Thioclava sp. GXIMD2076: one gene and its partner. The protein of the gene in region 1 interacts with the protein of each later gene in a pairwise test. Links are inferred from orthologs where the notes say so. Each region holds a gene or a part of one and is shown on either strand. Other genes may lie near its edges.

What was found.
Region 2: the proteins of pheT (region 1) and secD interact in binary tests that used the Escherichia coli proteins (3 or more experiments, as listed by UniProt). The link is inferred for Thioclava sp. GXIMD2076 from one-to-one orthologs.

Annotation. Positions count from the first base shown.
Region 1 is NZ_CP149932.1:987,917-991,303, reverse strand. The notes cover bases 285-3,353. They hold pheT (phenylalanine--tRNA ligase subunit beta), read right to left. Parts: upstream 2,989-3,353; coding sequence 580-2,988; downstream 285-579. Other genes in these bases: WDB91_RS04840 (YrhK family protein), read right to left, coding at 3,061-3,353; WDB91_RS04850 (DksA/TraR family C4-type zinc finger protein), read right to left, coding at 285-436. Outside these bases: WDB91_RS04855 (VOC family protein), read left to right, coding at 1-166; more of WDB91_RS04850, read right to left, coding at 167-284; more of WDB91_RS04840, read right to left, coding at 3,354-3,354; WDB91_RS04835 (hypothetical protein), read right to left, coding at 3,365-3,387.
Region 2 is NZ_CP149932.1:2,128,405-2,131,721, reverse strand. Bases 310-3,308 are described here. They hold secD (protein translocase subunit SecD), read right to left. Parts: upstream 2,642-3,308; coding sequence 977-2,641; downstream 310-976. Other genes in these bases: yajC (preprotein translocase subunit YajC), read right to left, coding at 2,659-2,997; secF (protein translocase subunit SecF), read right to left, coding at 310-963. Also shown: more of secF, read right to left, coding at 1-309. UniProt on the Escherichia coli protein: Part of the Sec protein translocase complex. Interacts with the SecYEG preprotein conducting channel. SecDF uses the proton motive force (PMF) to complete protein translocation after the ATP-dependent function of SecA.

The DNA of each region.
Region 1 (3,387 bases):
CGAGATCGGCTTCAGATGCGAGGCCGGGGATCTCGAGGGAGAGTTCCTCCGCTGGCAGACGCTCGGCCCTGTCCTGATGGCACCGACAGACCTGCCCTTTGGCCGCAGTTTCATGATCGCCGATCCGGATGGCCACCGTCTGCGGCCCTATGCGCTGGCCGCCTGATCACTTCAGCAGGCTGTCCTTCGACGCGCGGCGGTTCATCCCGCCGCGATTTGCCCGACGGGTATCATGCCCGCCCTGACAGTCGACGCAGAGCTTCACACCCGCAATGGCCTTGCGCCGCGCCTCGGGGATCGGCTCGTCGCATTCCACGCAGAATTCGGCGCTCTCGCCCACAGGACCGCGGCGCTGGCGCATGCGGGCCAGTTCGTCCTGAACCGACGCCTCGATCTGTTCGTTCACGGCCCCGTCGCGGGCCCATCCTCCTGCCATGGCGGATACCTCCTGCACTCAAGATGGTCAGGATAGGGGCGTGGCTCAAGGGCGCAGGCCTGCGGCAGACACCCGATGTTCGAATATCGACATAAAAATGCCCCCGCCAAAGGCAGGGGCGTCGATCAATGTTGCAAAAAGGATCAGCTGCGCAGGCTGCCTTTGGTCGCTTTGGTGACCTTGTCGATGATCTTGGCGGAGACCGCCTCGATATCCTTATCGGTCAGGGTCTTCTCGCGCGGCTGCAGGCGGACGCTGAGAGCGATGGACTTCTTGCCCGCCCCCATCTGTTCTTCCGCTTTCGAACCGGTGAACTGGTCGAAGACATTCACCGCCTCGATCAGTACCTTATCCGCGCCCAAGGCCGCATTTACCGCCGTCAGAACCTCGGTCTTGGCATCCACGACAAAGGCGAAGTCACGTTCGACCGCCTGCAGGTCGGACATTTCGAGCGCCGGACGCGAGGGGCCCTTGGCTTTCGGGAAGGGCACATTTTCCAGCCAGATGGTGAAGGCCACCGCCGGACCTTTCACGTCCATTTCGCGCAGGACCTTGGGATGGATCTCGCCAAAGGCGCAGAGCGCGTTCGGACCGAGCGCCATCACACCCGACCGTCCGGGGTGCCACCAGCCAGCGAGCTTGCGGTTGATCTGCACCCGCGCGGGCGCACCGATGGCCGCCAACACGGTCTCGGCATCGGCTTTGGTATCGTAAAGATCCACCGGACGGCGCGAGCCGAAGGGGTCACGCGGGCCTGCTTGGCCCACCAGAAGCCCCGCTACCTGCAGATGCTGCTCACCCGGCTCGCCGCCGGTGAAGGCGGGGCCAACCTCGAAGAGCGCCAGATCGCCCGCTCCGCGCGCCTGGTTGCGGGATGCGGCCTGCAGCAGACCCGGCAACAGGTCGGGGCGCAGATGGGTCATTTCGGAGGAAATCGGGTTCTGCAGCTTCGTCGCGTCCTGACCGCCGCCGAACAGCGTGGCGGAGGCCGCATCGATGAAGCTATAGGTCACGCATTCATTGTAACCCGCGCCCGCAATGGTGCGACGTGCCATCTTCTCGCGGCGCTGGAGCGGCGTGAGAATGGCCTCGGGGACACCTGCGGTCTCGCGCGCCATCGGCTTGCCTTCCAGCTGCGAGAGCGAGGCGATACGCGCCACTTCCTCGACCAGATCGGCCTCGCCAAGAATATCGGGACGCCAGCTGGGCGGGGTCGCCATATCACCATCCAGCGTGAAACCGAGCGCCTCGAGCGTTGCGCGTTGGGTCGCCTCGGGGATTTCCATGCCCACAAGGCTGATCACGCGGGCGGGGTCGAGCTTGTAAGCGCGCTCCACCTGCGGCATCGCGCCATCGAACACCACATGGCTCGCCTCGCCGCCGCACAGGTCGAGCACCATCTGCGTGGCCAGCTCCAGCCCGTCCAGCGTGAAGGCCGGATCGACGCCGCGCTCGAACCGGTAGCGCGCATCGGAATTGATCTTCAGCGCACGGCCCGTGGCCGCCACGGTGATCGGGTCCCAATAGGCGGATTCGAGGAACACATCGACGGTCTCGAACTCTGCGCCCGAGGCCGCTCCGCCCATCACACCGGCAAGGCTCTCGACGCCATTGTCATCAACGATCACCATCTGGCCTTCGCGCAGGGTATAGGTTTTCTCGTCGAGCGCGGCAAAGCTCTCGCCCCCCTTGGCGGGCTCGATACGCAGGCCACCGACCACTTTGGCGGCATCGAATACATGCAGCGGGCGGTTCAGGTCGAAGGTGAAATAGTTGGTGATATCGACCAGCGCCGAGATCGGACGCAACCCGATCGCCTCGAGGCGCTTTTTCAGCCAGTCGGGGCTCTCGCCGTTTTTCACGCCACGGATCACGCGACCTGCGAAATAGGGGCAGCCCTTGGATTTCAGTCCCGCGTCGATCGACACGGAGACGGGGCTGTCGAAGCTGCCCGCAACCGGCGTCACCACCAGCGGCTTCAGCTTGCCCAAGCCGCGCGCGGCCAGATCGCGTGCGATCCCGCGCACGCCGAGTGCATCGGGGCGGTTCGGGGTGATCGCGATATCGATCACCGGATCGACCGCCGCGGGATTGTTCACCGCCAGCCAGTCGACGAATTTCTGGCCGACCTCGCCCGAGGGCAGTTCGATGATGCCGTTATGCTCGTCCGACAGCTCCAGCTCGCGCTCGGAGGCCATCATGCCGAAGCTCTCCACGCCACGGATCTTGCCGACCGACAGGGTCACATCGAGGCCGGGCACGTAATCGCCAGGCTTGGCCAGAACAACGGTGATACCTTCGCGGGCATTGGGCGCGCCACAGACGATCTGTGTCTCGCCCTCGTCGGTGGCCACTCGGCACACACGCAGGCGGTCGGCATCAGGGTGCTGCTCGGCATGGACCACTTTGGCGATGGTAAAGCTGGCCAGCTTGGAGGCGGGGTCGATGACCTCTTCCACCTCGAGTCCCAGATCGGTCAGTGCATAGAGGATCTCGTCAAGGCTTGCCTCGGTGTCCAGATGCTCTTTCAGCCAGCTCAGCGTGAATTTCATGGGTCAACCCTTCGTCTATTCCCCGTACGGGATGCGGGCCTGTCCTAGCCGATAAGGGACCCGATGGGAAGGTCAGTCCTGCCGCTTCGCGACATCCTTTGCATCGCCCATCTGCAAAAGCCGGATTTCGCGGACCAGACGGATCGTCGGCTTGGCGGCAAACAGGATCGAGCCGATCAGGAACAGCCAAGTGCCGGGTGTCATCCATGCCTCGGAGAAGAACATGACCGACCCCACAACAAAGCAGAATGCCGCCCCGAAATCGACCAGCGTATAGGCGAGTTCATAGGCGGCATAGAGCTTGCGTTTTTCATGTGAATCACCGCGTTGATCGCGGTGAAACAGTGGCTTTCCGGATATTTTCATCGAGCACCCGTTAGTGGGCGTGCTCTCCCGCCT
Region 2 (3,317 bases), 1.1 Mb from region 1 along the record:
GGTGGTCTTGTCGAAGAATTCCTCGGCAGGATCCTTTTTCTCGGTCCGGTTCAGGCCGATCATCAGCACGATATTTTTGGCCACGAAGACCGAGGAATAGGTCCCGATCAGCACGCCAAAGGTCATCGCGAAGACGAAGCCACGGATCACATCACCGCCCAGCACAAGCATGGAGATCAGTGCCAGCAGCGTGGTGCCCGAGGTCATGACCGTGCGCGAGAGCGTCTCGTTGACCGAGATGTTCATTACCTCGCGAAGCGGCATCGTTTTGTATTTGATCAGGTTCTCGCGCAAGCGGTCGAAGACCACCACGGTGTCGTTGATCGAATAGCCCAGAATGGTCAGAAGCGCCGCGATGATCGTCAGGTCGAACTTGATCTGGAAGAGGGAGAAGACGCCCACGGTGATCAGCAAATCGTGCAGCAGCGCCAGCACGGCACCCACGGCAAACTGCCACTCGAAGCGCAACCAGATATAGATCAGGATCGCGGCGGCCGCGGCCAGGACCGACAGGATCGCGGTCTTGATCAGCTCGCCCGAAACCTTGGGGCCCACGGATTCGGTTGCGGTGAATTTCACATCGGGTGCAACGCCCTTGATCGCGGTATCGATAGCGGACACGGTTTGCGGGCTGACCGAGCCCTCGTCATCCTGCGCCTGGATACGGATTTCGGCCACATGCTGGTCGGCATCGAAGGACGGGTCATAGACCTGCGTGATCACCACATCGCCCAGATCGAGCGGCTGCAGCGCGCTGCGCCATGCGCCCACATCGACCTCCTTGCTGCTCTCGGCGCGGATGGTCGTGCCACCGCGGAAATCGATACCGAGATTGAGGCCCATGACGAAGGTGATGACGAGCGCCACCGCCATCAGCACCATGGAGCCCCAGAAGGTGATCAGCTGGTGTTTGAAAAAGTCGAACTTGGTCTCGTCGGGAACGAGCTTGAGACGGAATGCCATTGGTTTCGCTCCTTCAGAGATCTAGCGTTTTGGGACGGCGGCGGCCGAACCATGTGACGACGAACAGGCGCGTCACCCAGATGGCCGTAAAGACCGAGGTCACGATCCCGATGATCAGCGTCACGGCAAAGCCGCGCACCGGACCTGCCCCCAGCACGAAGAGGATGACGGCGGTCAGGAAGGTGGTGACATTGGCGTCGATGATGGCCGACATCGCCTTCTCGTAACCGATCTCGATGGCGCGGGCGGGGCCTTTGACCCGCTTCAGCTCCTCACGGATCCGCTCGTAGATCAGCACGTTGGCATCCACCGCCGTGCCCATAGTCAGCACGATCCCCGCGATACCGGGCAGCGTCAGCGTGCCGCCGATCATCGACATGATGCCGAAGAGCAGCCCGATATTGATCAGGAGCGCCACCGAGGCGAAGGTTCCGAAGAGACCGTAGCTTGCGATCATATAGGCCACGACGAGCGTGAGGCCCACCACGGCCGCAATCGCGCCCGCGCGGATCGAGTCGGCGCCGAGTTCCGGACCGATGGTGCGTTCCTCGAGGAAGTTCAGCTTGGCCGGCAGCGCGCCCGAACGCAGCAGGAGCGCCAGATCGGTTGATTGCTGGATGGTGAAATTACCGGTGATGATGCCCGAACCACCCGCGATATGGGTCTGGATTGTGGGCGCGGAGATCACCTCGTTATCGAGCACGATGGCGAAGGGCTCGCCGATATGGCTGGCGGTGAAATCGCCGAACTGGCGCGCACCGGTGGTGTTGAAGCGGAAGCTCACCGCCGGATAGCCGTTCTGGTCGGTGGCGGCTTTGGCGTCGGTCAGCGCGTCGCCCGAGACAACCGGCACGTCGCCAAGGATATAATAGAGGCCCTCACGCTCGGCATCGGGCACGAGGATATTGCCCTGACCGGCGCTGGCATCGGCATTCTGCGTTGTGCCATTGACCTGCATGAAGTTCAGCTGCGCGGTCGTGCCGATCAGATCCTTCAGCTCCTGTGCCGAGCCGATGCCGGGCACTTCGATGAGGATGCGGTCGGAGCCCTGACGCGCGATGGTAGGTTCGCGGGTGCCCGCGGCATCGATCCGGCGACGCACGATTTCCAGCGATTGCTGCATCGTGCGGTCATCGGTGGCCTGCTTCTCGGCATCCGAGAGCTTGACAGTGATAATATCACCCTGCCCCGAGATATCGAGGTCATCCTGCCCCACACCCGAAAGCGAGGTGATCGGGGACGCAAGGGTTTTTGCGGTAGCGACGGCGGTCTGGATCTGGTCGGCATTGCCGATCTGGATCTTCAGCTCGTCATCGGCGCTCTCGACACGGCGGATCGCGCCGATGGTCGAACGGTCCTTGGCCAAGGCCGTGCGCATCTCGGGCCAGAGCGATTTCATCCGCGCGGCATAGACATCCGAAAGCTGGACTTCGGCCAGAAGATGGGCCCCGCCACGAAGGTCGAGACCCAGATTGACAAGACCGCTGGGCAGCCAGCTGGGCCATGCATCCATGGCCGCCTGCTGGTCATCGCTCAGCGCGTCGGTTTTTTCCAGGGTAGAGACCGCATCATTATGCCCCTCCACCTTGGAATAGAAGATATTTGGCGCGGCCATCGCAAGCCCTATGACACATAGGGCAATGATGAGAATACGCTTCCAAAGCGGGATATGCAGCATGGCCGGCGCCTTCGTTCTTATTTCGCTTCAGCAGCGGGTTCGGTCTTGGACACAACCTGACCGATGGTCGACTTCACAACGCGCACTTTCACGCCAGCCGCGATCTCGACCTCGACGGTGCCGTCTTCACGCACATTGGTAACCTTGCCCATGATCCCGCCTTGGGTCACGACCTCGTCGCCGCGACGCAGGGCTTCGACCATCTGGCGGTGTTGTTTCGCCTTTTTCTGCTGCGGACGGATCAGCAGGAAATACATGATGACGAAGATCAGGATCAGCGGCAAAAACTGACCGAGAGCGGCCATACCACCGGGGGCTGCGCCAGCTGCCTGAGCATATGCGGGAGTCGCGAACATTGACTTTGGGTCCTTTCCTTAGGGCCAGAGGGCGCGAGACGCGCCTTTGTATCCGGCGCGCACCCTATAGGGGCCTTGGAGGGTTGGCAAGTTTCTGCCGCCCTCGTAACGAACAAGGCGCCGGAATACATCATGTATCCGACGCTCACACGCAAATGTCAGGAAAGTTTCGGCTGGCCCGAGGCCCATGCGCCGTTCTGGCGCGCGCGGAGTTCCTGTCCGGGGTGGGTGGGGGTGAAACCCGGGGGAGAGCTGCCAACCCCGGGCGGGGTGATCCCGGACAGGATCCTCGGCGAAAGATGTGTCATCGCCCGCAGTCG